DNA from 3 places in the Frankia sp. CcMO1 genome. Region 3 is predicted to be linked to each of the others. Evidence: riboswitches for the same ligand, from Rfam matches in the RefSeq annotation. Region 3 holds a riboswitch; each other region holds the start of a gene.
What was found. A riboswitch is a leader RNA that binds a small molecule or an ion and turns the genes downstream of it on or off. The one in region 3 is predicted to bind thiamine pyrophosphate.
Positions count from the first base shown of each region.

Region 1 (6,367 bases), on a different contig from region 3:
AGTTCATGATCGACGCTCTCGGGAGACGCGCGTGTGGGACGGATTCTCGTGGGACGGGCCTCGGTCTCGTGGCTCCTCACGGAGGTGCCGGGGAAACCGGCGGCGGGGGAACGGACGGGATCGCACGCCGGGGAGCCGGTGACGGTGGCGAACAGCTGTCCGCGCAGGGCGGCGCGCCGTGCCGGATGCAGCCGCGGCGACGGCAGGTCCCGGAGGGCCGCCACCGTGTCGATCAGCCGCACGTCGGTCTCGTCGTGCGAGGGGCGCTGTCCGTCCAGCAGGTCGGCGACCCGCTCAGCCCCCCGCCCACCGCCGGCCATGCCCCGCCACCACGACCCCCGCCACCACTGAGACGTCGGCCGCCGCGAGCCGGCGGGCCACCGGCCACGACCACGCGCTGCCTTCACGCCGTCGTCCCCCCGGGGAACCGGTCGCGGATCTCTCGCCCGCCGCACGATTCGTCGCACAATGTGATCAACCTGGTGGGGGATGGCGGCTCAGTCGAGGGGGTCCCACGTTGTGTTGACGTGCACGGTACTTCCTTTTTCGATTTTGGCCCCGGCCTGGGCGGACTGCGACGTCACCCGGTCGCCCGGCCCGCCGATCCAGCCGATACGGTCGATCTTCAACCCCCGGCGCCGCAGGATGTTCTCGGCTTCCCGGTAGCTCTTCCCGACCACGTTCGGCACGGGGACCTGGATCCCGCTGCCGTCGCCCCCGGAACCGTCGTCGTCGTCGAACCTGCCGGCCTCGGCCACGGTGAGGGTGACGGTGCCGCCGGGTGAGATCGGCTGCCCCACGTCGGGAGAGACCCCGAAGACCTGACCGGGCTGCACGGCGTCGTTCACGGCACCGATACGCTGCACCACGAGGCCGATGTTCAGGCCGACGAGCTCGGCCCTGGCCTCCTCGAACGACTTGCCGATGATGTCGGCCGGCACCGGCTTCGCCGCGGGGCCCGTCGAAGTGATCACGACGACCTTAGTCCTTCGGCTTGAGTGCGGTGCCGGCCCCGGGGTTCGTACCGATCACATGGCCCGCCGGCACCGTGTCACTGGACTGTGGGCTCAGGCCGCCGAGGGTCAGGTTCACTTCGGCCAGCCGGGCCTTGGCCTGGGCCTCGGTGAGGTTCGCCAGGTCCGGCACGCGCACCGTCGCGGGCCCGGAGCTCAGCCGCAGGGTGATGAGCGCGCCCTTGTTGACCTTCGACCCGTCCTGGGGATCCTGCTGGGAGACGTGGCCGACCGGCACCGTGGCGCTGGTGACCGGGTCGAGGTAGGTGAACTGGAAGCCGGCGTCGCGCAGCATCTTCTCGGCGTCGGATCTGCTCAGGTTTGTCAGCAGCGGGACCTCGGTCCCTCCGCCGGACAGGGAACGGAACGCGAGGATCCCGAGCAGCAGGACCAGGACGGCCACGCCACCGACGACGACCGGGATGAGCCCCCGGGAGCGTGGCGATGCGGCGGCTCGTCGCTGCCCGCGCCCGCCACCACCCCCCGAGATAGGCCGTGGCGGTCGGGGAGGGCGGGGAGGCGGATCGATAGAGCGCGCCGGTGCCTGGCTGGCCCGGCCCGGCACCGGCGAACGCGCGCTCCGCGGCGGCCCCCGCCCCGGCGCCCTGGGAGTCGTCGTAGTCCTCGGCCTGGAATGGCTGGGTGTACCCGGGATCCCGAGCCCCTGGAGGCCGCTCGGCCAACCCGATCCGTTCGATCTCGCCGGTGAACCCGCTCGGGTAGGCGTCCTGCGGGGGCAGGAACGGCTCGATGCGCCGCAGCTCCGCCAGCAGCGCCGCACCATCGGCCGGCCGGCGCGCCGGGTCGCGGGCGGTGGCCCGGAGAACAAGACCGTCCAGCTCGGCGGGAATGCCCTCGATCATGGTGGACGGCGCCGGCACGTCGCCGTGGACGGACTGGTAGGCCACCGACATCGGGGTGGCGCCGCTGTGCGGGAGCTGCCCGGTCAGGGATTCGAAGAGCACCACACCGGCGGCGTAGACGTCGCTGCGGGTGTCGGCGACGCCGTGGGTGACCTGCTCAGGGGCGAGGTACCCGACAGTGCCCATCACCACTCCGCCGGTGAGTGCCTGGGTGGGCTGGCTCACCGGACGGGCGAGGCCGAAGTCCGCGACCTTCACTTGGCCGTCGTCACCGAGCAGGATGTTCTCGGGCTTGATGTCGCGGTGGATGATGCCGGCGGCATGCGCGGCGCCGAGGGCTTCGATCACGGGCTCGATGATCTCGATGGCCTCGGCGACCGGGAGCCGGCCCTGGGCACCCAGGTGCTGGCGCAGCGACCGGCCGCGCACCAGCTCCATCACCAGGTAGTTGACCAGGCCGGCGGGGATGTGGTCGGAGCCCTGGTCGAGGACGGAGACGACGCGCGGGGTGTTGAGCCGCGCCACGGCCTTGGCCTCGCGATGGAAACGGGTGACGAACTCCGGGTCGTGATTGAGAGTGGGATGCATGACCTTGAGGGCAACGAGCCGGTCCAGCCGGTTGTCGTGCGCGACGTACACCGTCGCCATCCCGCCGACGGCGAGCCGTTCCTGCGCCGTGTAGCGGCCGTCGAGAAGCCGACCTATGACGGGGTCGGCCACGGTGGCATCCACGAGGGAGAGTTTACGATCGTTGCCGAAGGATGCCGCTACCGGAGCCCCGCGAGGTTAACCCGGATACGCCGTTCGAGCGAGAAGTACCTCGTCGCGCAGCATGGTGTCTACCGGATGAAACCCGGATGCCCACATTGAATCGGCTCCCGAGGTCGAGATGATCGTCGACGGGCGCAGATCGGCGTCGCGGCGGGACACCCGAAGCCGCGGCCAGGGAGCAGCGGTTACACTGTCGATTGCTCCGGGGAGCCCGCGGACGTGGGCTGAGAGGCCGGCCAGTATCCCGTCGGCGACCCGTATACCCGATCGCGGTCATGCGCGCGTGGGGAGGATGAAAGATCGTGCCGCAGCACCCACTACGTCCTGCCGGCTCCCGTCCCGGTGATTCTCCTCCCGATGGTTCCTGTCTCGGCGGCCTCGCCGGTGAAGGTGCCTCCTCCGGTGGCGACGCCGACGCCGACGCCGACGGCGGGGGTGGGGGCGGTGGTGAGGCCGGGCACGGTGCCGCGGGGGCGGACGATCTCGTCATCGCCGGGCGGTCCTACGGCAGCCGGCTGCTGATCGGCACCGGGAAGTTCGCGAGTCACCAGGTGATGCGGGACAGCCTCGTCGCCTCCGGTGCCACTATCGTCACCGTGGCGCTGCGCCGGGTCGACATCGGCCGGATCGGTGACGGCGACATTCTCGACTTCATCCCGCGGTCGATGACCCTGCTGCCCAACACCTCGGGAGCGGTGGACGCGGCCGAGGCGCTGCGGCTGGCCCGCTTCGGGCGGGCGGCGACGGGCACCGGTCTGGTCAAGCTGGAGGTCACCCCGGATCCGCGCACCCTGGCGCCGGATCCGGTGGAGACCCTGCGCGCCGCCGAGCTCATGGTGGCTGACGGCTTCACGGTTCTGCCCTATTGTTCGGCCGATCCGGTGCTGGCCCGCCGGCTGGAGGAGGTCGGCTGCGCCACCGTGATGCCGCTGGGCAGCTGGATCGGCTCGAACCGCGGGCTGCGCACCCGGGACGCGATCGAGGCAATCGTGGCGAGCGCCGGGGTGCCGGTGGTGGTGGACGCCGGGCTCGGGGTGCCCTCGGACGCGGCCGAGGCGATGGAGATCGGCGCGGCCGCGGTGCTGGTCAACACCGCCATCGCGGTGGCCGCCGATCCGGCGCGCATGGCGCGGGCCTTCGCGCTCGCCACCGCCGCCGGCCGGCTGGGTTTCCTGGCCGGCCGAGGGGCCGCCGGCCCGGCCACGGTGGCGTCCGCCTCCTCCCCGCTCACCGGGTTCCTCGGCGCCCACCCGTCACCCGCGTCGCCCGCGCCCTCGGCGTCCCCGGTACCCGTGCCGGCGGCGGTGGTGGGCGAGGCGTCCAGGTGAGCGCCCCGCCAGGGGAGTTCGCGCGCGAACTTGCCGGTCACGACCTGGCCGGGCTGTCCGCGATGTCGCGGCGGGCCACGTCCGCCGAGGTGGGCACGGTGCTGCGGCGGGTTCGGCCCGGATCCGGCGGGTCAGCCACTCCCCGGATCGGTCTCGCGGAGCTGGCGATCCTGCTCTCACCCGCGGCCACCGCCCGGTTGGAGGAGCTGGCGATTGCCGCCCGGGAGGCGACCCTGCTCCGGTTCGGTCGGGCGGTCCGGCTGTTCGCCCCGATGTACGTGTCGAACGCCTGCCTGTCGTCCTGCACCTACTGCGGCTTCGCCAAGGGCCTGCCGGTGGTGCGCCGCACGCTGGGTATCGAGGAGGTGGTAGTGGAGGGACGCCTGCTGGCCGACCGGGGGTTCCGTCATCTGCTGCTCGTCTCCGGCGAGCATCGCGTCGAGGTGTCGGCCGACTACCTCGTCGCGGTGGTCGAGCGGCTGCGGCCGATGTTCCCTTCGATCAGCATCGAGACCCAGACCTGGTCGGACGACACCTATGCCCGGCTGGTGCGTGCCGGGTTGGAGGGAGTCGTCCATTACCAGGAGACCTACGACCGGGCCCGCTACGCCGAGGTGCATGTCGCCGGCTGGAAGCGTGACTACGACCGGCGGCTGTCCTCGTTCGAACGGGCCGCGCGGGCCGGGGCGCGCCGGCTCGGGATCGGCGCGCTGCTCGGGCTCGCCCCGGACTGGCGCGCTGACGTGCTCGCGCTGGCCGCGCACGCATCCTTTCTCTCCCGTCGCTACTGGCGGACCGAGGTCTCGATCGCGCTGCCGCGCATCAAGCCGAGTGCCAGCGGGTTCCCGCCGGTCGTCGTCGTCGGCGACGCGGAGTTCGTCCAGGCGTACGCGGCCCTGCGCCTGTTCGAGCCGGACCTGGCGCTGTCGCTGTCGACCCGGGAGCCGGCGGTGCTGCGCGACGGGCTCGTCCGCATCGCCGTGACCACCATGAGCGCCGGTTCCTCCACCGAACCCGGCGGCTACACCACGCCCGGCACGGCCCAGGAACAGTTCTCGATCTCCGACGAGCGTTCGCCGGCACAGATCGCCGCGATGCTCGCCGAAACCGGGTACGAGCCGGTGTGGAAGGACGCCTTTCCGCTCGTCGACCCGGTGCGGTGACGGCGGCCCGGCGTCGCGGGTCATCGATAGTCTGCTCGAATGCAGCGAATAGTCGTCGTGGGCGCGGGAATGGCGGGGGGCCGGGCCGCCGCCGAGGTGCGCGCACGTGGTTTCGCGGGAGAGGTGATCCTGCTCGGGGCGGAGCCGCACCGGCCCTACGATCGTCCGCCCCTGTCCAAGGCCGTGCTCTCCGGCCGTATCGACGACACGACGTTGCCCTTCGACCTCGACGGGGTCGAGGTGTGCCTCGGGCGGCGGGCGACCGGCCTGCGACCGGGCACCGTGGAGACCGACACGGGGCCGCTGGACTACGACGGCCTGGTGCTGGCGACGGGAGCTGAGCCGGTAACCCTGCCGGGCGACGGCCCGCAGCGGGTCCTGCGTTCCATTGACGACGCCCGGCGCCTGCGTGACGCTCTGCGCCCCGGCGTCCGGCTCGTCATCGTCGGTGCCGGCTGGATCGGCGCGGAGGTCGCCACGGCGGCGGCAGCGATCGGTGCCGAGGTCACCGTCGTGGAGGCGGCCGCCTCGCCGCTGTTCGCCGCGCTCGGCGCGCAGGTGGGCCGGTGCACGATCGCGTGGTACGCCCGGGCCGGGGTCACCCTGCGCCTGGCTACGGCCGTGGAGCGGGTCACCCCCGACGGGCTGGTGCTGGCCGGCGGTGAGGAGCTGATCGCGGACGAGGTCGTCGTCGGCGTCGGGGTGCGGCCCGGTATCGCCTGGCTCCCCGGTTCCGGGCTCGCCCTCGACCGGGGAGTTGTGGTCGACGAGCATCTCGCCGCCCAGTGGGCCCATGGTGCCGACGATGCCGACGGCGACCCGCCGCCGGTGGTCGCGGTCGGTGACTGTGCCGCCTGGTGGTCGCGTCGCTACGGGCGGCGGCTGCGGGCCGAGCACTGGGACTGCGCCCAGCAGTCGCCCGCGGTCGCGGTCACCACGCTGCTCGGTGGGGAGGCCGTCTACGACCCGGTGCCCTACTTCTGGTCGGAACAGTTCGGCCGCATGGTGCAGTTCGCGGGACTGCCCTCGGCGGAGGCCGACCTGGTGTTCCGGGGCGATCCGGGCGTCGTCGTGCCGCCCGGCGGCGGGCGTCCGCCCGGCTGGTCGGCCGGGTGGTTCGCCCGGGACGGCCGTCTCGAAGCGCTGGTCACCGTGGGGCGCCCGATGGACATGGTCGCCGGTCGCCGGTTGATGGCGGCCGACGGTATCCCGGATCGGGAGCGTTTCGC
Region 1 covers NZ_CDWTMG010000250.1:233-6,599, forward strand. Annotated here, with positions in the region: partial or broken gene AC08OU_RS20875 (hypothetical protein) at 1-320, opposite strand, end outside; gene AC08OU_RS20880 (PASTA domain-containing protein) at 498-974, opposite strand; gene AC08OU_RS20885 (PASTA domain-containing protein) at 982-1,416, opposite strand; partial or broken gene AC08OU_RS20890 (protein kinase domain-containing protein) at 1,859-2,524, opposite strand; TPP riboswitch at 2,841-2,954, shown strand; gene AC08OU_RS20895 (thiazole synthase) at 2,950-3,975, shown strand; gene thiH (2-iminoacetate synthase ThiH) at 3,972-5,138, shown strand; gene AC08OU_RS20905 (NAD(P)/FAD-dependent oxidoreductase) at 5,178-6,367, shown strand, end outside.
Region 1: it holds a riboswitch for thiamine pyrophosphate, as region 3 does, so the genes downstream of both, AC08OU_RS20895 (thiazole synthase) here and thiO (glycine oxidase ThiO) in region 3, are expected to answer to the same signal.

Region 2 (7,727 bases), on a different contig from region 3:
GCGCCGTGAGCAGGGCGGCCGAGGTCGGCTGGGCGGTACCGGCCAGCAGCGACCGGATGTTGAGGACGGCGGAGAAGGATCCCTGCGACGACGAGGAACGATCGGCCTCCGGGATCGCCTTACGGAACGCCGCCGTGTCGGCGTCACCATCGCTCGTCCCGACCGGCAGGTAGCTGGAAGCGAAGTAGAGGTTGTCGGTCCGGCCGCTGGCCGCGCGCGGCACCGCGGGGGTGGTGCAGGGACCGATGAAGTAGATGTCGCTGCGGATGTTCAGCGCCGCCGCGGCCTGGACGATCCGGGTGCACGTCGCTGCCTGGAACACCACGATGATCGCGTCTGGCTTGCCCGCCGCGACCTGGGTCAGGGCTGGCGCGAAGTCCGCCGCGTCGGATTTCTCTGGCACCAGTTTGATATCGGACACACCTTTATGGCGCAGGATGTTCTGTGATCCCTGGATAGCGGCGGACAGCAGGCCGGGCAGGTCGAGGTACAGCGCGTGCACGCTGCGCACATGCCGGATGTTCGTCAGATAGTCGGTGAGGCCGAGCAGCTCGCTGAGCGAACCGCCGGAAAACGCGAAGGCGTTGTGTGAGCCGAGTTCTCCGCTCAGCTGAGGAGAGCCGGTGACGTACGGGATGTGGGCGGTCTCGTATATCGGCATCGCCGCCTCCGCGCCGAAATCGATCCCGCCGACCACCGCGAGTGGTTTCGTGGCGACAAGCCGGTTGGCGCAGTTCTGGGAAGACTCCGGCGAGCCGTCGGTTGCGCAACTGATCAGCCGGAGCGGCCGACCGTCGAGCCCGCCCAGAGAGGTGTTGGCGTAGTCCACGGCGGCCTGAGCGGCCTTCCGGGTCTCCGGGTATGACCCGACAGTGCTGTTCTCAACCGTTACGAAGCCGACAGTGACCGGAGGCCCGGTCAGGCGGCTCGCCGCCGCGCTGCCACCGGCAGCTGCGCCGGACGAGCCACCGCGCTGACTCGTGCACCCGACGACGACAACGGACAAGGCTACGGAGAACGCGAGGAGGATGCGGGAGGCTTGTCTCACGGCTCGTGAAGCTACACTTCTGTCGTCCAGTTCTGGGGGCTTGACCGTCGACCGGCCGGACGGGGACTGTTGTGTGACCATGCGTCCGGTCTTCATCGCAGTTCGGATCTCTCTATCTGTAATAGATGCGTCTACGGGGGCCCGGTGACAACGTATATAGCAGCATTGCTGCTCGGCCTTGGCCCGGGGGCCGTGTACGCGGCGCTCGGGCTGGGGCTCGTGCTCACCTACCGCGCGTCCGGCGTGGTCAACATCGCCCATGGGGCGTTCGCTATGTACGTCACCTATCAGTACGCAGAACTACGGGAGGTCGGGGACCTCGTACTGCCCGTCGTCGGGATGTCGCCAAGAATTCATCTCACCGACACGCCCACCTTCGGGCTAGCCCTGTCAGTATCCCTCGCAATGGCGGCAATCCTAGCGATGGTATCCTATCTGGCTATTTTTCGGCCCTTGCGGCGTGCCCAGCCGCTGATGACGGTCGTGGCTGCGGTCGGCCTCACGATCGCGCTGCAGGCCGTCGCCGTGCTCCAGTTCGGATCTGACAACAGGTTCCTTAGCCCGGTGCTGCCGCAGTCACCGCTGTCCCTGCTGGGCGTGACCGTGGCGAGCGACCGGCTGCTGCTCGCCGCGTCGGTCATCGTGGTCGCCGCCGGTCTGTGGGCGATGTCGCGCTGGACGTTGTTCGGCCTGGCTACCCGCGCCGTCGCCGAGGATGAGCAGACCACCGCGCTTCTCGGTCGGCGGCCCGGGTGGATCGCCGCCGTCAACTGGGTCATTGCGGCCGTGCTCGCCGCTCTCGCCGGGATCCTCGTGGCGCCGATCAGTGCGCTGAATCCGACGAGCTACTCGCTGTTCGTCGTTCCCGCGCTCGCCGCCGCTCTGCTCGGTGGCCTGTCCTCGTTCGGTCTGACCGTCGTCGGAGCTCTCGGCCTCGGCATGACCCAGGCTGTCCTGATCCCGCTGCAACAGGACGTCTCCTGGTTGAACCAGCCGGGACTGCGCGCGCTGCTTCCGATGCTTCTGGTCATCGCGGTGGCGAGCCGGCGCGGGGACCTGATTCCCGGTCGCGCCGCGGGCGTCGCCGTGTCGGCTCCGATGCCGGTGGTCGAACCGCCGGAGTCTCCCCTGCGCCACCTCGCAATCGGTGTGCCGTTCGGGGTGGTCGCGATCCTCGTGCTGACCGGCCCCTACCGGCTCGGCCTCGAACGCAGCCTCGCTGGCGCCGTGGTGTGTCTGTCGTTCGTCGTGTTGACCGGGTACGTCGGACAGCTCTCGTTGGCGCAGATGACCCTCGCCGGTGTCGCCGGCTTCCTGTTGGCCAGACTCCAGGGTGAGCTGGGCGTGCCGTTCCCGATCGCACCCCTGCTCGCCACGAGTGCCGCCGCTGTGGCGGGCCTGCTGCTGGGGGTGCTGTCACGGCGGCTGCGTGGAATCGACCTGGCGTTGATCACTCTGATCGCCGGCGTCGCGATCCAGGAGGTGGTGTTCGGAAACCCGCTGGTCACCGGCGGGTTGGCCGGGTCGGTAGTACCGAATCCGAAGATCTTCGGCCTCGATCTCGGGCTCGCCGGTGCCGGGTTCCCTCGGCCGGAGTACGGGCTGCTGGCGTTGGCCGTGCTCGCCGCGTGCTGCTACGGGGTCGCCCGGCTGCGCACCGCGGACCTGGGCCGGCGCATGCTGGCCGTGCGCGCGAACGAACGGGCCGCTGCCGCAGCCGGGATCGACGTCCGTCGTACGAAGGTACTCGCCTTCACTCTCTCCGCCGCGATCGCCGGTCTCGGCGGTTGCCTCATCGGCTACGGTCAGGGACGTCTGTCCTTCGACTCGTTCGGCGTCACGGCCTCGCTGTTCTTCCTGGCGATCGCGGCCGCCGGTGGGGTGACGAGCGTCGGCGGAGCGTTGCTGGGCGGTCTGCTGGTGCCGGGCGGAATCGTGTTCATCGTGCTGGACCAGGTTGCCGGGCTCGGCAAGTACCAGTCCGTGCTGTGCGGGATCGCCGTCGTGGTGCTGGCGGTGCTACGTCCGGCCGGGCTCGCGTACCGACCGCATCGGACGGCTCGCGCCGATCATCAGAGCCGCGTGGATCGGTCGGGTGGCACGCATCGGACCGGTTCTGGGCAGCGAACGCGTCGAGGAGATCACGTGCGACACCCGCAGCCGCCGGACCAGGGCCGGCCGAGCCTGACCCCGCATCCGGTCAACCCGGGCGGAGCCCCGTGACGGCGTTGCTGGCGGTCGACATGCTCGCCGCCGACCAGGGCCGTACGCGCATCCTCGAGGATGTCTCCTTCACCCTGTCGGCCGGCACCATCACCGGGCTCATCGGACCCAACGGAGCCGGAAAGACGACGTTGATCGACGCCCTCACCGGGTTTGCGTCGATCAGCGCGGGCACCGTCACGCTGGACGGTGCCGTGCTCGTCGGACTGCCGGCGCATGAGCGGCTGCGGTTGGGGCTCGCCCGCACCTTCCAGGCGCTGGAACTCTTCGACAGCCTGGAGGTCGGGGAGAACCTGGCCGTCGTCACGCCCCGGGCACCCGGACCCGCGGACGGGCCAGATCCGGCCCGGTCACTCGGGCTCGCCACGATCGCCGACCGCCTGCCGTCGACGCTCTCCTACGACGAGTGGTCCTCGGTGGCTCTCGGCCGCGCCCTCGTCGCCGGGCCGAAGGTCCTGCTGCTGGACGAACCGGCCGCGGGTCTCGACCCGGCCGCCCGCCGGACGCTCGCCGACCGGCTGCGCCGCATCGCCGCCGACGGCATCGCCGTGCTGCTCGTCGACCACGATGTGAAGCTCGTCTTCGACGTATGCGACCACGTCCTCGTCCTGGACGGGGGCCGCGTCGTCGCGCGCGGTCGGCCTGCCGAGGTGCGCGCCGATCCGGCGGTCCGCGCCGCCTATCTGGGCGGTGGTGAGCCGGACGGCGGCGACCGCGCCGGGCCTGCCCCGGCCTCTGCCTCCGGGTCCATGCCTGGCTCCACCCCGGCGCCGGCCCCCGGTCGAGGCGGGGGCGATCTGCTCGTGCTCGACCGGGTCACAAGCGGATACGACGGAGTTCCGGTGCTCCGGGACGTGTCGCTCACCGTCGGTGCCGGGGAGATCGTGGCGCTGCTCGGAGCGAACGGCGCGGGCAAGACGACGCTGATCCGCACGGCGGCGGGGCTGCTGACGCCGTCGAGGGGGCGGGTCAAGGTCCTCGATGACCGGTCGCGCCGGGCCGCGCCGAGCACACTCGCCCGCCGGGGGATGGCGGTCGTACCGCAGGGACGAGGGTCACTCGGGCGGTTGACCGTCCGCGAGAACCTGCGCCTGGCGGCCGGCCGGCGCTCATCCGGCGAGATCGGGCCGGTGTTGGACTGGTTCCCGGTGCTGCGCGGCCTGCTCGACCGGTCGGCCGGAGAACTGTCCGGGGGTGAGCGGCAACGGCTCGCGTTGGCTGTCGCTCTGGTGCGCAGACCGCGTCTGCTGCTGGTGGACGAGCTGTCGTTCGGCCTGGCACCCGGGGTCGCGCCGCAGCTGCTCGCCCTGCTGCGCACGATCGCCCTCGAGACGTCGACCGGCGTGCTGCTGGTCGAGCAGTTCGTCTCGCTCGCGTTGCAGGTGGCCGACCGTGGCTACGTTCTCGACCGGGGCCGGATCGCGCTGTCGGCGAGCGCGGCGGATCTCGTCGCGCGTCCCGAGCTCATCGAGACGGCCTACCTGGGCGGGAGTTCCGGGCCGGCGGTGGCCCCGGACCGCTGAGCTGGTCCGGCGTTCCCCGCCACGCGGAGAAACCGGGGTCCGGCGGAACAGGGCTCTCACGTCGCCCGATGGTGTGGGGCATGCGTCGGATGAACCGGAAGGGGTGGCGAGCGGGCCGGCGGTGTCTTACTGTCGACAAGCGTCGAAGTTGATCGCGGGAGCTCCGCCAAGGGGCTGAGAGGGCGGCTGGGGCCGCCGACCGCAGGAACCTGTCCGGGTAATGCCGGCGTAGGGAGTCTTACATGGTGTCGCGCACCGACCGTTCGTCCTCCTCTGTCTCGTCCTCCTCCTCGTCCATCTCGGCCGCGGCGATGACGGCGGTCTCGACGGGTCCGCTGACGGGCAGCCGCAAGACCTGGCTGGTCGGTGCGGATCCCGATCTGCGGGTGCCGATGCGGGAGATCGTGCTGACCACGGGTGACACCGTCGTGGTGTACGACACCTCCGGTCCATATACCGATCCGGGGGTGACCATCGACGTGCGCCGGGGTCTGCCGGCGACGCGGGACAGCTGGATCGCCCAGCGTGGCGACACCGCGCCGGATGAGCAGCGGACCGTTCCCGGGACCGGGGCGCCCGGTTCTGGGACGCCCGGTCTTGGCGGGACGGATCTCGGCGGGCAGGTGCGAGTGCCCCGTCGGGCGGTGCCGGGACGGCCTTCCGTAACCCAGCTGGGCTACGCCCGCCGCGGTCAGATCACTCGGGAGATGGAGTTCGTCGCCCTGCGGGAGGGTCTTCCCGTCGAGACGGTGCGGGCGGAGATCGCCGCGGGGCGGGCCGTGCTGCCGGCGAACGTGAACCATCCCGAGTCCGAGCCGATGGCGATCGGCCGTGCGTTTCTCGTGAAGATCAATGCGAACCTCGGCAACTCGGCCGTTACCTCCTCAATCGAGGAAGAGGTCGAGAAGATGGTGTGGGCGACCCGCTGGGGCGCGGACACCGTGATGGACCTCTCGACCGGGTCGGACATCGCCCTGACCCGTGAGTGGATCATCCGCAACGCGCCGGTGCCGGTCGGGACCGTGCCGATCTACCAGGCGTTGGAGAAGGTCGGTGGCCGGCCGGAGAAGCTGTCCTGGGAGGTCTACCGGGACACCGTGATCGAGCAGCGCGAGCAGGGTGTGGACTACATGACGGTCCACGCGGGGGTGCTGCTGCGCTACGTGCCGCTGACCGCGCGGCGCAGGACCGGGATCGTCTCGCGCGGCGGCTCGATTCTGGCCTCCTGGTGCCTGGCCCATCACGAGGAGAACTTCCTCTACACCCACTTCGCCGAGCTGTGCGAGATCTTCGCCGCGTACGACGTCACGTTCTCCCTGGGCGACGGCCTGCGGCCCGGGTCCATCGCGGACGCGAACGATGAGGCACAGCTCGCCGAGCTCGCCACCCTGGGCGAGTTGACGCAGGTGGCGTGGGAGCACGACGTCCAGGTGATGATCGAGGGCCCCGGGCACGCGCCCATGAACAAGATCGAGGAGAACGTGCAGCTGCAGCGGGAGCTGTGCCACGACGCGCCGTTCTACACCCTCGGGCCGCTGACCACCGACATCGCCCCCGGCTACGATCACATCACCTCCGCGATCGGGGCGGCGATGATCGGATGGGCCGGTACCGCCATGCTCTGTTACGTCACCCCGAAGGAGCATCTCGGCTTGCCTGACCGGGACGACGTCAAGGCCGGCGTCATCGCCTACAAGATCGCCGCGCACGCCGCCGACCTCGCCAAGGGTCATCCCGGCGCGCAGGCCTGGGATGACGCCCTGTCGGACGCCCGGTTCGAATTCCGCTGGGCTGACCAATTCCACCTCGCGCTCGACCCCGACACCGCACGCGCGTTCCACGACGAGACGCTGCCGGCCCCGGCCGCGAAGTCGGCGCACTTCTGTTCGATGTGCGGCCCGCACTTCTGCTCGATGAAGATTTCCCACCAGGTGCGGGCACACGCGGGCGGGGACGGGCTGGACCCGGCCGGGCATGGCGCGGGCCCGGCCGGCGACGAGGCGGTCACCGCCGGCCTGCGGGAGAAGGCCGCCGAGTTCAACGCCGCCGGCAATCGGATCTACCTTCCGGTGGCCAACTCCTGACCGACCGTCCCGACGGGCTCCTGCCGGTCAGCGGCGGGCCCCGTCGGGCGCAGCGGGCGCAGTGGTCCAGTGGTCCAGTGGTCCATAAAAGATATCTAAAAAAGATAGCTAAGACGATTACTTTGGCGGGGGAGTAACCTCTCAAGAGGAAGTGGAGTGGTTATTTGGGCGATCGGCTCGAGGGGAGGTCTCCGATGAACCCGGACGTGCTGATCGGGTTGGGCGATCATCCGGTGCTGGACTTCGTCAACAGCCTCGCCTTCTCGGCGGACGGCCCGATCGAGTTGATCGCCGATGGGCGGAGCTACCTGCGCTGGCTCCAGCTCGCGGGGCTTGTCGGCACGGCCGAACGAGAGGCGCTGCCTGCTCGGTTCGGGCCCGAGGAGCTCGACCGCATCGCCGTCGCCGCGGTCGAGCTCCGGGAGTGGCTGCGGCCGCTTATCGGCGCCTGGGCGGGCGGCAGCTCCACCGTGCCGGACGAACCCACGCTGTCGCGACTGAATGGGCTGTTGGCCACCGACCATCGGTACGCGCGGCTTACCCGCGTCGGCGGTACCCCCGCGATCGTCGAAAGCGGGACGTGGGCATCCGCCGAGGTCCTCCTCGCCTTGCCGGCGCGGGCCGCCGCGGACCTGTTCGCGCATGGCAACCGGTCGCTCGTCCGCAACTGCGACGGCCCGACCTGCACGCTGTGGTTCTATGACCGCGCCAAGGCCCACCAGCGTCGCTGGTGCAGCATGGCCATCTGCGGCAACCGGGCCAAGGCGCGGGCGCACCGGCCCGCCTCACCACTGGACGCGCTCCTGGCGCCTTAGCCGCGGAAGGTTCTGCGGTAGGCGTTCGGGGGAC
Region 2 covers NZ_CDWTMG010000218.1:275-8,001, reverse strand. Annotated here, with positions in the region: gene AC08OU_RS19780 (ABC transporter substrate-binding protein) at 1-1,048, opposite strand, end outside; gene AC08OU_RS19775 (branched-chain amino acid ABC transporter permease) at 1,193-3,271, shown strand; gene AC08OU_RS19770 (ATP-binding cassette domain-containing protein) at 3,268-4,794, shown strand; TPP riboswitch at 4,939-5,046, shown strand; gene thiC (phosphomethylpyrimidine synthase ThiC) at 5,037-6,878, shown strand; gene AC08OU_RS19760 (CGNR zinc finger domain-containing protein) at 7,073-7,693, shown strand.
Region 2: it holds a riboswitch for thiamine pyrophosphate, as region 3 does, so the genes downstream of both, thiC (phosphomethylpyrimidine synthase ThiC) here and thiO (glycine oxidase ThiO) in region 3, are expected to answer to the same signal.

Region 3 (16,724 bases):
AGCTGCTGCGCCTGCACGCCGTCCAGCCCGCGCCGGACGCCCGCAGCCTCCGGGCCGATCTGTCGCCGGGGCTCGCGGCGGCCCTGAACAGGTTGCTGGCCAAGGACCCGGACGACCGCTTCCAGAGCGCCGTCGCCCTGGCCGCCGCGCTGCGCCGGCTGGCCGCCGTCGAGGACGGCGCCGCGCCCGGAGCCGACGTCGCCCTCGCGGATCCCGGCGAAGACCCCCTGCAAGGGCGCCGCGACACGCCCATGGTCGGCCGGGAGGACGAGCTGGCCACCCTGCGGAACAGGTGGGAGAAGGCGCGTCACGGCGTGGGTGGCGTCGCCCTGATCCTCGCGCCGGCCGGCGGCGGGAAGACCCGGCTGGCGCAGGAGCTCACGGCCGAGGCCGCACGCGCCGGGTACGCCGTGTTCAGCGGCAAGGCGACACGTGACGACGGCTCCCCGCTGGCCGCTCTGCGGATCGCGGTCGACGACCACGTGCGCGCGCTGCGGCGCCGGCCCGCGACGGACGACGCCGCCGTCACCGCGCGGCAGCGGCTGCTCGCAGCCGCCGGTGCCGCGCCCTCGGTCATCAGGAACCTCTCGCCGGAGCTGGCTGCGCTGCTGCCGGCGCACGACCACGAGGGAAACCTGCGGCACGAGCAGTTCGCCGCGGCGGTCGCCGGCTTCTTCGGCGACCTCTCACGCCTGTCCGGCGGCGTCGTGCTGCACCTGGACGACGTCCAGTGGCTGGACGACGTCACCCGCCGCGTGCTGCAGCGCATGGCGTCCGACGTCGTCAGCTCGCCGTTGCTGATCGTCGCGACGGCGCGCGACGACGAGGCGAGCCGGGCGGCCGTGTCGGCTTTCCGGTCGGCCACCGGGGCGCTCCTCGACACCGAGCTCACCCTGTCGTCGCTCGACGGCGGCGCGGTCGCCGAACTCGTCGCCGCCCTGAGCGGGGGCATGACGATCGACCGGGTGACGGCGTCCCGGCTCGCCGCCCGCAGCGCGGGGAACCCCTTCACCTTCCTGGCGTATCTCGACGCGATCACGGACGCGGGACTGCTGGAGCCGAGGTGGGGGACCTGGCGGATCGATGCCGACCGGCTCGACCACCTGGACCTGTCGGGCGACGTCGCGGACCTGATCCTCGGGCGAGTCGACGCGCTCGAGGCGGAAGCGCGCAGCGTGCTGGGCGTCGGCGCCGTGATCGGGTCCCGGTTCGAGCCCGACCTGGTGGCGGAGCTGACCGGCGTCCCCCGCGAGCGGGTGTCCGCGATCCTGGACGAGGCGTCGTGGCAGCACCTGGTCGAGCGTCGCCGGGACGGGCAGTACGCGTTCCTGCACGACCGGATCCACGAGGCGCTGCTCGGCCAGTTCGACGCCGCGGGCCTGCGGGTCCTGCACGACCGGGTCGCCGACGTCCTCGAAGCCCGCGGCGCCGCGGCGGAGGGGGACCCGGACCCGCCGGTCGTCTACGCGCTCGCGCACCACCGGCTGCGGGGCGAGGTCGAGCGCGATCCCGCACGCATCTTCGAGGTCGGCTGGGCAGCGGGTCGCCTGGCGCTGGCCGACCACGCTCCCGGGGAGGCGCTCTCCTACTTGGAGCACGCGGCCGCGGCCGCGCACGCGGCGGGAATCGGGATGAGCGCCGCCTTCCTGCACGCGCTGGGGGTCGCCTACCACCAGGTGGGCCGGTTCGAGGACGCCATCGAGACGCTGAACCGGGCGCTGGCCACGTCGGACGACTCGTTCGAACGGGCGACGATTCTCTACGCGATCGTCCGGGTCCACGACAACACCTGGAACATGGCCGAGGAGGGCGAGGCCATCGACCGGGCACTCGCGGAGCTGGGCTACGCGATCCCGAAGAACCTGGCCGTGCTGGCGGTGACGAGCCTGTGGTGGTTCTTCGTCGGGATCCTGATCCTGGTCACCCGGATCGGCTACGGCCGGCTCACCGGCCGCGAGCGCGAGACGTTCCGCCTGCTGGTCCAGCTCAACGAGGCGTTCATGGTCGCCTACGTCCGCGGCATGCACCCCGAGCGAACCATGATGCTGGGCCTGCGCTCGATGTACCTGGGCAGCCGGCTGGGCCCGTCCGCAGAGCTGGTGACCAGCCGGGCCGGGCTCGGGTACATCGCGATGGTGGCCGGGCTGCGCCGCCTCAGCGAGCGGATCCACCGTTCCGCGCTGGCGGGGGCCGAGGCGCTCGGCGACCCGCAGGTGCTCGCCCAGGTCGGCTGGGAACAGGCCCTGGCCAAGCACCTGACGGGCGCGGACGCCGGCGAGAGCCTCGAGCGGGTCGGGCGGGAACAGGGCCGCTGGCTCGACACCGGGCACTACCTGGACTGCTTCCACGTCCTGGCCTGGGACCGGATCCTGCACGGTGACACCGTGCGAGCGGAGCAGGCGTTCCGCACCCGCCGCCAGGCAGCGGTCGCCACCGGGCAGTCGGGGCGCCTGGAGTGGCGGCCCTTCGACGTCGCGCTTCCCGCGATGCGAGGCCAGGCGGCCGAGGCCGCGTCGTTGCTGCAGCGGTTCCTCGCGGTGCCCGACATGCCGAATTGGGAGCGGATCGACGTCCTCGTCGCCATCCTGCACTTCGCGCTCGAGCAGGGGGACGTCGGACCCGTGTTCGACGACGCCGCCGCCGAGTTCGAGGCGATGGGCGTGCAGCCGTTCCAGCTGCTGCAGGCGCACCAGGCGATCTACGTGTACCTGGCCCACGGCCGCCTGGAGCAGTGCCGGACGGCGTCCCCCTCGGAACGCCGGGCGCGGGTGCGTGCCGCGCGGCGAGCCGTGCGCAAGCTGCGGCGGGTGGCCCGGCGGCCGCTGATCGCCGCCCACTACCGGGTGGTGGCGGCGTCCCTGGCGGAGGTTCGCGGAAAGCCCGCGGACGCACTGGCGAAGCTGGCGACGGCGGAACCGGTGCTCCGCGCGGTCGACGCGCCGATGGTGGCGTTCGAGGCCGCGTGCGTGCGTGCCCGGGCGTTGCGGCGGCTGGGCGTCGAGGGCGAGACGGCCCGGCAGGTGGCCTACGCGCTGGCCACCGCGCAGCACCACGAGTGGGCGGGCCGGGTGCGGTGGCTGTACGGCGAATTCGAGAACTACGTCGACGAGGCCACCCTGAGCTCGGGGGCGGGACCGAGCCCTCGCGGGCGGCTCGGCGCGGGCGTCGCCGCGGCCGGCGTGTACCGGCAGCGGCTCGCCGCGCTGCAGCAGGTGAGCCATGCGGCGTCCCGGGTCCTCGACCCGGACGAGCTGGGCCGGATCGCGCTCGACGAGACCATCGGCATCGTGGGCGCCGAACGCGCCTTCCTGTTCCTCGTCGACCAGACCGGCCGGCTGGTGCCACAACTCGGGCGGGATGCCGCGGGGAACGATCTGAGCGAGCCCACCGCGTACAGCGTCACGCTGGTCGAGCGATCGCACCGGACGCACGAGCCGCTGGTGGTCACGGGCTCGGACGAGGGGGAGGCGCTCGGCTCGCGCAGCATGCTGCAGCACGGGTTGCGTAGCATCATGGTCGTGCCGGTGCGGCTGGAGAACCGCAGCCTCGGCGTCATGTACCTGGACAGCCGGATCGCGAAGGGCATCTTCACGCCGGACGACGTGGGTGTGCTGACGGCGATCACGAGCCACGTCGCGGCGGTGCTGGAGACGGCCCGGATGGCGCGGCTCGAGGCGGGCATGGCGGCCGCCCAGCGCAAGCGGGAGCTCGCCGAGCTGCTGCGCCAGACGATGACCGAGCTGAGCGGAATCCTCGATCCCGACGTCGTGCTGGCCCGCCTGGCGGCGGCGGCGCACCGCACCTTCGGGGGTTGCGGGGCCTGGCTGCTGACGGGAGGGCCGCTGGCGGCCGACGTGACGGTGCTGGACGGCCGGGTGGGTCCGGGCGGGGTGGATTCGGCTCCCGTGGTCAGGCGGGTCGCGATGACGGCCGACCTCGAGCTCCTGCTGGACACGCCACGCCCCACCGTCCACGACGCGGGTGGCGACTGGGCCGCCGACGTCGCGACGGTGACCGGGATCGCCGAGGCGCCGGCGAGCTGGCTGGTGGTCCCGCTCCGCGTGCGCCAGCGCCGCCTGGGTGCGCTGGTGCTCGGGTCGGACGAGCCGGACGCCTACGACGACGCCGAGGTCGAGGTGGCCGCGGCGATGACCGAACAGGGAATGATCGCGTACGACAACGCCCAGCTGTTCGCGCGGACGCGCTACCTGGCGACGGTGGACGACCTCACGCAGCTCGCCAACCGCCGTCACGTGCTCGACGCCGCCAGCCGGGAACTGGCCAGGGCGCGCCGGTACGGCGAGCCGCTGAGCGTCGTCATGATCGATATCGATCACTTCAAGCGGATCAACGACGCCTACGGCCACCAGGCGGGCGACGAGGTGATCCGCGCGGTGGCGGAACGGATCCGGCGGTACAGCCGGCTCGGCGACATGGCCGGCCGCTACGGCGGCGAGGAGTTCGTCCTGCTCGTGCCGGAGGACGTCCGGTCCGCCTCCTCGATCGCCGAGCGGTTGCGCGTCGAGCTGGCGGAGACGCCGATCGCGACGGCTTCCGGTCCGGTCCGCGTGACCATCAGCGCGGGCGTCGCGTTCCTGATCGAGAGCGACGCGACGCCGCAGACGCTGCTGGCACGCGCCGACAACTGCCTCTACCGGGCGAAGAACACCGGCCGGAACCGGGTCGCCGTCCAGGACGCCGCCGCCTGAGTAGACCTGAGTAGACCTGAGTAGACCTGAGTAGGAGGTCCCCCGGCCGACCCGGGTTTCCGGGTTTCCGGGTTTCCGGGTGGCAATGCCTACGAGGTGCCGGTCGCGGCGGCGACCGCGAGCTTGTCGACGAGGTCGTTCATCTCGTCGCCGGAGTGCCCCTTGACCCACCGGAACGAGATGTCGCCGCGCTCCCGGACGGCGGTGATCAGCGGCTCCCACAGGTCGCGGTTCGCGACGGGTTTCTTCGCGCTGTTCACCCAGCCACGGGACAGCCAGCCGCGCCACCACCCGTCACGGAAGCAGTTGACGACGTAGGTCGAGTCGCTGACGACCACGAGCGGACCGTCGAGGCTCGTCACCGCCTCGAGCGCGGCCTGGATCTCCATCCGCTGGTTGGTGGTGGCCGCCGCCGCACCGAAGCCCTGCCGGCCGTCCCGCGTGGCCCACGCCCAGCCGCCGGGACCGGGATTGCCAGAGCACGCGCCGTCCGTCCAGACCTCCAGTGCGCCGGCGGCGGCCGGCATCGGTTCCGGCCGGTCCCGGGCGGGGGCCGCCGGTTCCGGCAACTGATCCTTGCCGTGGCCCGCGCACGTGAGGTGCGCCCAGCGCGTCCCCACCTTGGCGATCTCGGTCCCCGGGCTGATCGACGAGGCGCAGACCCCGCAGGTTGTCGCGTACTTGGCGGTGAGAGGCACGGACCGCAGCCTACGGAGCCGACTTGGATGGTCGGCGCGCGGACCGGCCGCCGTCGGAAGGGTGACGCCGACGTCCGCGTCCACGTCGGCGCACCGGTAACCGCGGTCGGCCCCGGCGTCCAGGTCCGGCATGTCATGGCCTGTCGCAACCCGACTCAGCAAAAGTGTCCTGAAAACGGTTGCGACAGCGTTGTCGGCAGACTTTCGCCGTGTGGGGTTGCGACCGCCGCGAGTCGTCCTTCGGCTCCGGCGTGAGAATCGACCACGGGGTACACGGCGCAGGGTCACCGCAGCGGCCCGAAGAAGGCCTGGAGGTCCGCCGCGAGGTCGCCGGGAGCCTCCATCGCCGGGAAGTGCTTGCCGCGGCTGAACTCGCTCCAGTGCGTGCCGTCCGGCACGGGTACCAGTCTCCGCACCGTCTCGTCGGCGCCGAAGACCGCGACGCCCTGGGGCACGGAAGCCGGCATCCCCCAGTCCGACGAGTGCGCCTGCTCGTACAGGGTGTGTGCGGCGGAGGCGCCGGAGCGGGTGAACCAGTAGAGACTCACGGTGGTGAGGAGCTGGTCACGGTCGACCGGCAGGTCGGTCCATTCGTGGACCTTCTCGGCGATCCAGGCGAGCTGCAGCAGCGGCGAGTCGACCAGCCCGTACCCGATCGTCTGCGGCCGAGTGTTCTGGATCGCCAGGTACCCCGACCCCTCCTTCCTGAACGCGTCCATGCGGTCCAGGATCAGCTTGTCGACCGGGTCATCCGCGTCGAGCCGGTCGGCCATCCCGGGCAGGAAGGTGGCGACGTTCGCGGCGGTCAGCGGGTCGGTCACCACGTGGACGCCGGTCACGTGGTCGCCGTCGAGGGAGGCCACCAGCCCGGACACACCGCCACCGACGTCGCCGCCGTGCACGCCGTACCGCTCGTAGCCGAGCCGGCGCATCAGCTCGAACCAGGCGCGCGACGTGCGGCCCATCGTCCAGCCGGTCGCGCCGAGCGGCGTCGAGAAGGCGTATCCCGGCAGGGACGGCGCGACGACGTGGAACGCCTGGCCGGTGGCGGGATTGACCAGGGGCTCGATCAGGTGCAGGAACTCGGCGACCGAACTCGGGAAGCCGTGCGTGATCAGCAGGGGTTTCGCGTCGGGCCGGTCGGACCGGACGTGCAGGAAGTGGATGCGCTGGCCGTCGATCTCGGTGACGAACTGCGCGAATTCGCCCAGCCGTGCCTCCTGCGCGCGCCAGTCGTACCCGGTGCGCCAGTATTCGGCGAGCTCCCTCAGATGGTCCACGGGGACGCCGCGGCTCCAGCCCACGCCGGGGAGTTCGTCCGGCCAGCGGGCGCCGGCGAGCCGGGCGTGCAGATCCTCGACGTCGGCCTGGGGGATATCGATGCGGAACGGGTGGATGCGGTCGCTCATCGCGCTTCTCCCTTCGGGCCGGACGAGCCGCCCGGCCAGGTGTTCTGTGCTGACGTGACCGACGCTATGAACAATTGAGGAAGGGATCGTTCCTAGTTCTCGGGCAGAATCTGGAACATGTCGGAGACCTCAGCTCGGTTGCTGCGCCTGCTGTCCCTGTTGCAGGGTCGGCGCGACTGGACAGGCACCGACCTGGCCGCCCGGCTCGGTGTCACCACGCGCACCATTCGCAAGGACGTGGACCGGTTGCGCGTCCTTGGATATCCGGTCGATGCGCGGCCCGGGGTGGCCGGCGGGTACCGGCTCGGAGCCGGCGGCACCCTGCCGCCCCTGCTGCTCGACGACGACGAGGCGGTGGCGGTCGCGGTCGGGCTGCGCACCGCGGCGAGCGGTTCCGTCGCGGGGATCGAGGAGACGTCGGTCCGCGCGCTGGCCAAGCTGCACCAGGTGCTTCCCTCGCGCCTGCGTCACCGGATCAGCGCCTTCCAGTCGTCCACGCTGCAGACGCCGTCGCCCGGGCCCCGGGTGGATCCCGACGTCCTGACGGTCATCGCGGGCGCCTGCCGGGACCACGAGCGGCTCCGGTTCGACTACCGGACGCACTCCGGGGTGGCCACCCGGCGCGACGTGGAGCCGTACCGCCTGGTGAACGACCGCAGCCGCTGGTACCTGGTCGCGTGGGACCCCGACCGCGCCGGCTGGCGCACGTTCCGGGTCGACCGGATCGACCCGCGGACGCCGACCGGTCCGCGGTTCGCCCCCCGGGAGCTGCCGCCCGATGAGGAGATCACGGCCCGGGTGACGCGCGGCGTCGGGGAGGCGACCTGGCGGTACCGGGCGCGGGTGATCGTGCACGCGCCCGCGGCGCACGTGCGTGACCGGCTGCCGATCCCGGCCGAGGTGGAGTCGCTCGGCGAGGACCGGTGCGCGTTCGAGCCGGGCTCGGACCATCCGGAGTTGCTCGCCCTCTACCTTGGACTGCTTGGCGCCGACTTCACGGTCGTCGACTCGCCCGAACTGGTCGATGCCCTGGACGCGGTGGGTCGCCGGTACCGGCGCGCGGTCGCCGCGAGCCGGAACGACGCGGACCGGGGCGAGGCGGGGCGGCGCGAGGCGGGGCCAGACGCGTGAACGCCGCGATCTCTACCGGCCGGGAGGATCTCGCACGGCAATGCCTCCCCTCGGCGGACGACCGCGTTCCCCGCACTGGCAGCGTGTTTCACATGCAGCCGAGCCAGAAGATCGCCGGCCTCGTCGTGGCGCTCGTATCGATCGCGCTGGCGTTGAGCGCCGCGTTTGACCGGTGAGGCGTCATGCTTGCCTCAGGGCGCCGGTGCAGGCGCCCGCCGGGAGGAGGACCCTGTGGCCAGGGCGAAGGTCAATGTCACCCTCGATGCCGATCTGGTCATCGAGGTGATGGTGCTGTCGGGCATCCGCAACGCGCAGGACGCCATCGAGGCCGTCGTCCGCGACTACGTGGCGCATGGGCAGCGCACGGAGGCCCGCACCGGAACCACGGCGCTGGAGCGAGCCGGGGACGAGCCGAACAGGTGGGGCCCGGAACGGCAGTAGCGGTCGGTCACTCTCCGGGCGGCGGACGGCGGAAGCTCTCGGGAAATGCGACGAGTCGCCGGATGCCCGTCCCCTTGGCGAGGATGTGGACCCGGAGGGGCGACGCCGCCCGGTACACGGCCAGGAAGTCGTTCCAGACGGGAGTGCTCGCGGGGGAGTCGAGGTACGTCGCGCTTTCGATGCCGTGGAAGGCCTGGAAGTCCACCTTCTGGCGCGCCATGAGCGCCAGCACGTGGTCGTCCAGGATGGTGATCCAATTGGTGATCCCATGATCCAGTGAGTACCTGACCAGGCCGTGGTAGAGAGCCGTGCTGACCAGTGCTCCGGTGAGGCGGGCGTCTTTCGACCGGTAGCCGTCGACGATGCCGAGGGTGGCGATGTCGAGGACGCCGTGCTTGTCGAGTTTCAGCCCGGTGTCCTCGAGAACCTGTTCGGCGGAGCGGCCGCCCCAGGGCTGCCTTTCCAGGTCGTTCAGGCTCTTGAAGCCGGCTTCGGAGTGACGGATCAGCCGTATGAAGCCGGCGATCCGATGGTGCCTGCCGTCGACGACGACCAGGAACTCGCTGGCCTGCCGGTACGGCCCGTACTCCTGCTCCATGAGCTCGGGGCCGTTGCCGAAAGCGCGCATGAACACGCGGTTCTCCACGGCGAGGGCGCTGTCGAATTCCGGATCGTCTGGGAGGACGTGCCGGAGCGCGAACCGTCTCATCAGAACGATCCGTAGTCGACTCGATGCGCCCTGAGCGCGGCCCGCGTGAACTCGACGGCGTCCTCGACCTCGAAGGCCTTGCAGGTGTAGATGTCCACGCTGAAGAACAGCCGCGGCCACTCCCAGGCGTAGAAATGCGCCCCCGACGATTCCCAGTGGATCCAGCCGGCCCAGCCGAACCGATCGGAACGATGCGTGATCGGTTCGAGGAGGGTTTTCATCTCCAGGACGTCCGACAGGGCCGAGAGGTAATGCCTGATCTCGTCGTCGGAGATGGGGTGCGCGACCGTGCCCTCGATGACCAGGCGCTGCCGATAGATGTCGGGTGCAAGATCTTTCATCGTTCCGTGATCCCCGCCGTCCAGTGGTTCGACCGTCCGCTGGGATCACGGTGCTCCGCCGGGATTGAATCTCGATGTCATCTCAATGGAATAGCGACGATCCGGAGGAGCGCGGCCGCCGCGCAGCCCCGGACACCGCTTCGCCACGAGAGCGGTCTTGTTGCCCCGCAATGTGTTTCAGTCGAGAACTGCTGCGCTCATCCCGACGGTGCCGGACTGGCTGTCGGTGAGCTCCACGACGAGCGTGTCGCCGGATCCCGTGGCGGCAGGGATCCGGAGGGTGACCTGCGACCCTCCGGTCCCCGGGACGGCCACCCGTGCGGCCTGTTTCCCGCTCGACGAGAACCGCGCCGTGAGCACCGCCCTGCCGTCGTACGCGCCGAGATACAGGCGGAGGATGTGCGACCGCTCATCCGTCGGAACGTTCAGCCGGATGGTGCCGCCCCTGGAGGTGAGCCAGGTCCACGCCCCCTGCCTGTCCTGCTCGGGGATCCCGCCGGCCCAGTTCACGACGTACGGCCCGCCCGTTACGGCCGGGGTCCCCGACACGACCTGAGGCGCGCTGATGACGGGCGTCGACTGCTTGCGCCGGACGGGAGTCCCGTCCTCGCGGGCCCCGACCACGACCCAGTCGCGGTCGCCGTCCGGGCCCAGGGTCAGGCCGCCACCCCACGGCCAGGCGCTGATCGAGGCGGGCACGGCAGCCGGTGCTCGGGTCGGGTTCGGGCGGGGCGGCGTCGTCGGCGGATTGGCGGACCGGGTCGGGCCGGGGGCCGCCTTGTGCGTCGGAGCCGTCGCCGGTGAGCTCGTTGCGGCGGCGGTGGTCGCCGTGCCGGTGACCGTGGGCGCGACGTCGGTCTTCCTGACGGGTGAGTCCGCTGCCGGTGTCGTGTACTCGGGATCCACGACACCGCTGCTGTGCTCCACGCTGCTGACCGCGAACACCACGGATGCGGCGACGGCGGCGACGGCACCGGCCTTCGCCGCGTCACCCCACCCGAGTCGCCGCGGTTCCGGCATCAGGTCCGGCTCGTCCAGCGCGCCCTGGATCCTGCGGTACATCGCGTCACGGTCCGGCTCGCGGCTAGCCGCCTCCGCCCGGAGGAGCCGGGCGATCCTCGCCCGGCTCGGTGGTGTCCCGGCGGGGCGCCGCCTCGTCACGTCGCCCACTCGTTCTCCTCCGCCGTCGTCAGGAGCCGTTGGAGTTGGGCCATGCCCTTGGAGGTCTGGCTCTCCACGGTGCCGACCGAGACCGCCAGGACGGCCGCGACCTCCTGATCGGACAGGTCGAAGGCATGCCGCAGGACGACGCACGCCCGGCGCCGGACCGGCAGTTGGAGCAACGCCGTGCGGACGACGGCGGCGGCGGCGCCGTCCGGACCCGGCGAATCGTCACCCGCGTCCCGGTGGAACAGCGCCATCCGGCGCCGTTCCCTTGCCAGCCGCCGGACCCGGGACGCCGCCATGTTGACCATCACGCGGCGCACGTAGGCGAACGGGTCGTCGCGGCTGCGGACGCGCTGCCACTGCCGCCAGGTAGCCAGCAGCACTTCCGCGGACAGGTCGTCGGCCTCGCCGGGGTCCTGCGTCAGGAGGTACGCGAGGCGGTCCAGGTCCCGGTAGTGCTGATCGAAGAATGCCTCGAACTCCGCACGCGCCGTGCTCAGGCTCACGACCTCGGTCTCCGGTACCGCGGGCGCACGTGACAACGCGAGGACCGGGCCGGGGGCGGCCACGCCAACCGGTCGTCACCGGGCCCAGAAGGGTTGCCGGAGACCACGTGTGACGTGCAGCACATACGCCATTCCTGTCCTGGTGTCGCGCACCGCTGGATCGGCAACGCAACGGCCCGATCATCGGGCATGGGCAGCAGGGCCCGCCAGGGAATCCCGGCAGGCCACTGCCGCGAGAGTTGGGCGGGACGGGTCGAAACAGCCCTTTTCGGCGCTTGGACAGGGTCACAGCATGGCGAGGCCGGTCGTCGGTGAGGACGCGAGTGCCTCCGAACGGCGCGGGATCCGTCCCGCGAGGCGCGCCAGCCGCCCGGCCGTGACAGCGGCCGCCATCGCCGCCGCCATGCGCCTCGGGTCCTGGGCCCGGGTGACGGCGGACGCCAGCAGAACGGCGTCGCAGCCCAGCTCCATCGCGAGCGCGGCGTCGGACGCCGTCCCGATTCCCGCGTCCACGATCACCGGCACACGCGCCTCGGCGACGATCAGCTCGAGGTTGTGGGGATTCCGGATGCCGAGTCCGCTGCCGATCGGCGCCGCGAGCGGCATGACCGCCGCGCAGCCGGCCTGCTGCAGGTGGCGCGCCAGCACGGGGTCGTCGTTCGTGTAGGGCAGGACGGTGAATCCCTTCGCCACCAGGCGCTCCACGGCGACCAGCAGCTCCAGCGGGTCGGGCAGGAGGGTGTGCTCGTCCGCGATGACCTCGACCTTGACCCAGTCCGTCCCGAGCGCCTCGCGGGCCAGCTGCGCCGTCGTCAGGGCCTCGCGGGCGGTGCGGCATCCGGCGGTGTTGGGCAGGATGCGGGTGCCGGTGCCGGCCAGGACGTCGAGCACGGATCCGCCGGCGTCGTCGCCCATGGGAAGCCGGCGCACGGAGACCGTGCACATCGCCGTGCCGGACGCGCGGATGACGTCGCCCATCAGTTCAAGGCTCGGGATGCCGCCGGTCCCCAGGATGAGCCGGGACGGCAGCGTCACACCGGCGATGCGCAGCGGGTCGTCGGCCGGATCGGTGCGGGTCATGCTCACCCTCCCTGCATCGCAGTGACGAGCTCGATCTCCTGCCCGCCACGAAGTTCGTGCCGTGGCCACTCACTGCGGGGGACGACGTCGCCGTCTACGGCGACCGCGATCCCGCGCCCGTCGCCCTGGACGGTCGCGATCAGCTCGGCCAGTGTCGTGCCGTCAGCGATCCGGCGCGGGGCGCCGTTGACTGTCAGTTCCACGCTGTCTCCTCGAAGGGTTGTCTCTCCCCGAATCGCGCGGGGGAGAAGCCGGCCAGGGGCTCGGGCACGTGTCCGTCGAGGAGCAGCGAGGTCACGCCCTCGGCCGTGACGGGCGTGAGCAGCACGCCGTTTCGGTAGTGGCCGGTCGCCAGCACGAGACCGTTCACGCCGGTGGGTCCGATGAGGGGGGCGTTGTCCGGCGTCCCCGGGCGAAGGCTCGTGCTGACCCGCTCCAGCCGCAGCTCGCCGACGGCCGGCACCAGGGCCTGCGCGTCACGTAGCAGTTCGTAGACGGCGCCGGCGCGGGGTGTGACGTCGAATCCGGCCTCCTCGCTGGACGCGCCCACGATGACGCGCCCGTCCCCGCGCGGCACGAGGTACACCGGGCTACCACGGACGAGTCCGCGCACGACGTGGTGCGCTACCGGTTCCTCCCCGTCGCCGCGCAGGACGAGAACCTGTCCCTTGACCGGACGCACCGGCGGCCGGGCACCGTCGTCCTGTCCGGCGAGGTCGCGGCTCCAGGCGCCGGCCGCGAGGACGACGGTGCCCGCGGCGATCCGGCCGCCGTCGGCGAGCTCGACGCCGGTCGCGCGTCCCCGATGAGCTCCGCCGCCGGCGCCGTGGGCGCGCAGGATCCGCCGGGTGCCGGTGACGACGCGGGCCCCGGTCGCCGTCGCCGCGGCCAGGAGAGCCGCGTGCATGCGCTGGGGGTCCACCTGGTGGTCGTCCGGAGCGAGCAGCCCGCCGGCGAGGCCGGGCGCCGTCCGGTCCTCGAGGCGGCGCAACTGCCGCCCGGTGAGCAGGTCGGACCGGAGGCCGAGTCGCTGCTGGAAGGCATGCAGGTCGTGCAGGACGGCGAGATCGGTCCGGTCCCAGGCGGCCACGACGGTCCCGTGCGCCCGGTAGTCGATGTCGTGACCGGTGGCGTCGCGAAGTTCCGCCGCCCACGCGGGGAAGAGTGCGGCGGACGTGAGGTTCAGCCGCAGGAGCGACGACTCGTCGTACGACAGCTCGGTGACGGGCCCGAGCATCCCCGCGGCCGTGCCGGACGCGCCGGAGCCGGGCGCGGCGTCCGAGACCGCGACGGTGAGGCCCTTCCGGGCACACCGCCAGGCGATCCCGAGCCCGATCAGGCCGCCGCCCACGACGACGACGTCAAAGCTGCTCATCGGCCTCCCTGCGCCGGCATTACCCGGATCAGGTTCGACGGTCGGCGGCTTCTGGGTTCCGCCCTCTCAGCCCGGCCCACCGGACTCCCGTGCGTCTTCAGTCTACCTACTATGCGGCTTATGCCTGGCGATCGGCCCGCGGCGCTCGCGGGCGCCCGTCTCTACCTGTGTACCGACTCCCGCTCCCGGCAGGGTGACCTGGCCGACTTCCTGGACGCCGTCCTGGGCGCGGGGGTCGACATCGTCCAGCTGCGCGAGAAGGGGCTGGAGGCCCGGGAGGAGCTGCGCCACCTGGAGGTCGTCGCCGCGGCGGCCGAGCGGCACGGCCGGCTGTTCGCGGTCAACGACCGCGCCGACGTCGCCCGGGCGATCGGCGCGCCCGTGCTGCACCTCGGACAGGACGACCTGCCGGCGAAGGTCGCGCGCGAGATCGTGGGCGACGAGACCCTGATCGGTCTGTCCTCGCACGATCCCGGACAGGCAGCGGCCGCCGCTCGAGAGCGGGAAGCGGACTACTTCTGCGCCGGCCCGGTGTGGACGACGCCGACCAAGCCGGGGCGTGCGGCCACGGGCCTCGCGCTGCTGGAGCACGCCGCTCGGCTGGCCCCGCCCGGTGTGGCCGGGAGCCGGGCGTGGTTCGCGATCGGAGGCATCGACCTGCCGCGCATCGATCGCGTGCTTCAGCACGGCGCGACGCGGGTGGTCGTCGTGCGGGCGATCACCGAGGCCGACGATCCGGCGGCGGCGACGGCGGCGCTGGCCGCCCGGCTGCGTTCTGCGGAACGCGAGGCGCCAGGGCGTGTCCCGTAGATCTTCGGCCTACTGCGCGGCACCCGGCGGGCACTCCGCGGTGTCCCCGGCCGACACTGGCTACTTCTCGGTTCGTCGCCGGGGGGCCTGGCCGTGCTCGGGTGAGTTCCGGCGAGGCGCGGGGCGGCGTGGCGGGTCCAGGTGCCCGCCGTTGGCGACGAAGTGTTCGGCGACGAGGCGGAGCTTGATGTTGCGGACGTTGCTCATCCGGACCAGGAGTGCGAACGCCTGGTCGGCGTCGCATCGGCGGGCCAGCATGATCATTCCCTTGGCCTGTTCGATCACGCTCCGGTACCGCATCGCCTCCTGGAGCTGGTCTCGTTCCGTGACGATCTCGCCGACCCGTCGGGTGTCCTTGATCAGGGCCTGTGCCGTCGCAGCGAACGGGCCTGCGAGGTTCGCGACCGCCGCCCCGTCCAGGGTCGACGGCAGGCGTGCGTAGAGCGTCAGGACACCGGTGACACCGACAACGCCGGTACCCGTGCCGTCCGCTGCGAGCGGGAACGCCCGGCAGCTCTGGACCGGCAGGTCCGGTCCGGGTGCAGCCAGCCGGGGATCGCCGGCCAGGTCGCCGCTGGCGATGTCCTGGCGCAGGCGATACGCGTCGAAGGTCGGGCCGGCAGCGTTGCGGTGTTGCACGCCGTCACCGGCTTGCGCCAGCGAGCAGGACGTCGCCAGCAGGTCCGGCTCGGCCGGGTCACCCGCCAGCACGGACGCCGCGTCCACCACCGGGATCGCGGAGCAAGCCAGCTCCGTCACCCGTCGCAGAACGCAGCGCAGATCGCCGCTCGCGATACCCAGACCACACAACTCCACCACGGCAGGTGAGATCTCGGGGGAGTCGTCGACCACCACCGACACCTCCTCCTTGTGCGCCATGGCGATGCGGCCAGATAGTCCTACCGTTAGAGACCGGCCTGTTACTGACAGTAAAGTATTGACCGGTTCAGTGCCGATCGAGTGCCGATCCGGTCCTCCGATCGTGACCGAGTCGCGCTGGCGGGGTCGGGCGAGACGCAGCTGGCACCCCTGGTACCGGTCAGGCGGCTCGCGCGCACGGGGTGTCCGATGCGTGCGCCGACGCGCATCGCGGGAACGACGGAGCCCCCGAATGGGTGAACGGCCTCCATGGGGGTGCCGCGACCGGTGTGGCGGCAGAGATTGGCGGCAGAGATTGGCGGCAGAGACTGGCGGCGTGTGCGCGCGGCGCTCGCCGACGAGCCCGGCACGACGGAACTGCCAGCCCGGATCCAGCCCATGATGGCGGTCCCGGGGGAGTTGCCGGCGGCCCGGGACGACGAGGCCTGGGCGTACGAGATGAAGTGGGACGGCGTGCGCGCCGTCGCCTACCTCCACGGCGAGCGGGTGCGGCTGGTGTCCCGCAACGACCGCAACGACCGCAACGCGCCCACGGGCGTCACGGCAGCGGGCTCTTGGTCGAGCCGATCTCGGCGCCGAACCACCTCGGGAGCTGGCCGGCCAGAGCCTCCTGGTCGTCACCGGCCCACGCCACGTGGCCGTCAGGGCGCAGCAGCACGGCGGGCGCGTCCAGTTTCTCGCTGACGTCGACGGCGTGGTCGACCCGATCCGCCCAGCCCGCCACCGAGAGCCGGCCGGTCTGGTCGAGGAGCAGTCCACGGCCGCCACGCATCCGCTCGTAGAGGCGCCCACCCTTCAGCTTCACGTCCCGCAGTCGCCGGCCGAGCAGGTGATGCCCCTCGCCGAAGTCGTAGCGGATCCCGATCCCGGTGATCTTCTCGATCAGGAACCGGTTCACCTCCTCGAAGTCCATCAGTTGCGAAACCAGCCGGCGCGCTGCCTGGGGACCCGGCTCGGTGGACATCAGCTCCGCCTGCGCCCGCGTGCTGTCCAGGACGTCGGCGGCCACGGGGCGCCGTTCGGCGTGGTAGCTGTCCAGCAACCCCTCCGGTGCCCAGCCGGCCACCGCGGCGGCCAGTTTCCAGCCGAGGTTGAACGCGTCCTGGACGCCGAGGTTGAGGCCCTGCCCGCCCATCGGCGGGTGGACGTGCGCCGCGTCGCCGGCCAGCAGCACCCGGCCGACCCGGTATCGCTCGGCCAGCCGTGTCGCGTCGTTGAAACGGGACAGCCAGCGCGGTGAGTGCGCGCCGAAGTCGGTGCCGGCGACCGTCCGCAGCCGTTCCCTGAGCTCCTCCAGGGTCGGCGGGACGTCGCGGTCCTCGGCCACCCCCGCGGCGGGCGCGACGGCGCGGTAGATCCCGCCTCCCACAGGTCCGACGCCGAAGTTCAGGTTGGTCTTGCGGATCTCGGCCACCACGGCCGCCACCTCTTCCGACGGTGCGGTGACCTCCATCTCGCCCAGCACCCAC
Region 3 covers NZ_CDWTMG010000005.1:34,293-51,016, reverse strand. Annotated here, with positions in the region: gene AC08OU_RS01810 (diguanylate cyclase) at 1-4,709, shown strand, start outside; gene AC08OU_RS01805 (ribonuclease H family protein) at 4,799-5,539, opposite strand; gene AC08OU_RS01800 (epoxide hydrolase family protein) at 5,692-6,816, opposite strand; gene AC08OU_RS01795 (helix-turn-helix transcriptional regulator) at 6,934-7,947, shown strand; gene AC08OU_RS01790 (hypothetical protein) at 7,944-8,123, shown strand; gene AC08OU_RS01785 (hypothetical protein) at 8,179-8,388, shown strand; gene AC08OU_RS01780 (hypothetical protein) at 8,396-9,097, opposite strand; gene AC08OU_RS01775 (S-adenosylmethionine decarboxylase) at 9,097-9,438, opposite strand; gene AC08OU_RS01770 (hypothetical protein) at 9,616-10,599, opposite strand; gene AC08OU_RS01765 (SigE family RNA polymerase sigma factor) at 10,596-11,174, opposite strand; gene AC08OU_RS01760 (thiazole synthase) at 11,397-12,191, opposite strand; gene thiS (sulfur carrier protein ThiS) at 12,194-12,394, opposite strand; gene thiO (glycine oxidase ThiO) at 12,385-13,566, opposite strand; TPP riboswitch at 13,555-13,666, opposite strand; gene thiE (thiamine phosphate synthase) at 13,678-14,376, shown strand; gene AC08OU_RS01740 (ANTAR domain-containing protein) at 14,437-15,255, opposite strand; gene rox (rifampin monooxygenase) at 15,794-16,724, opposite strand, start outside.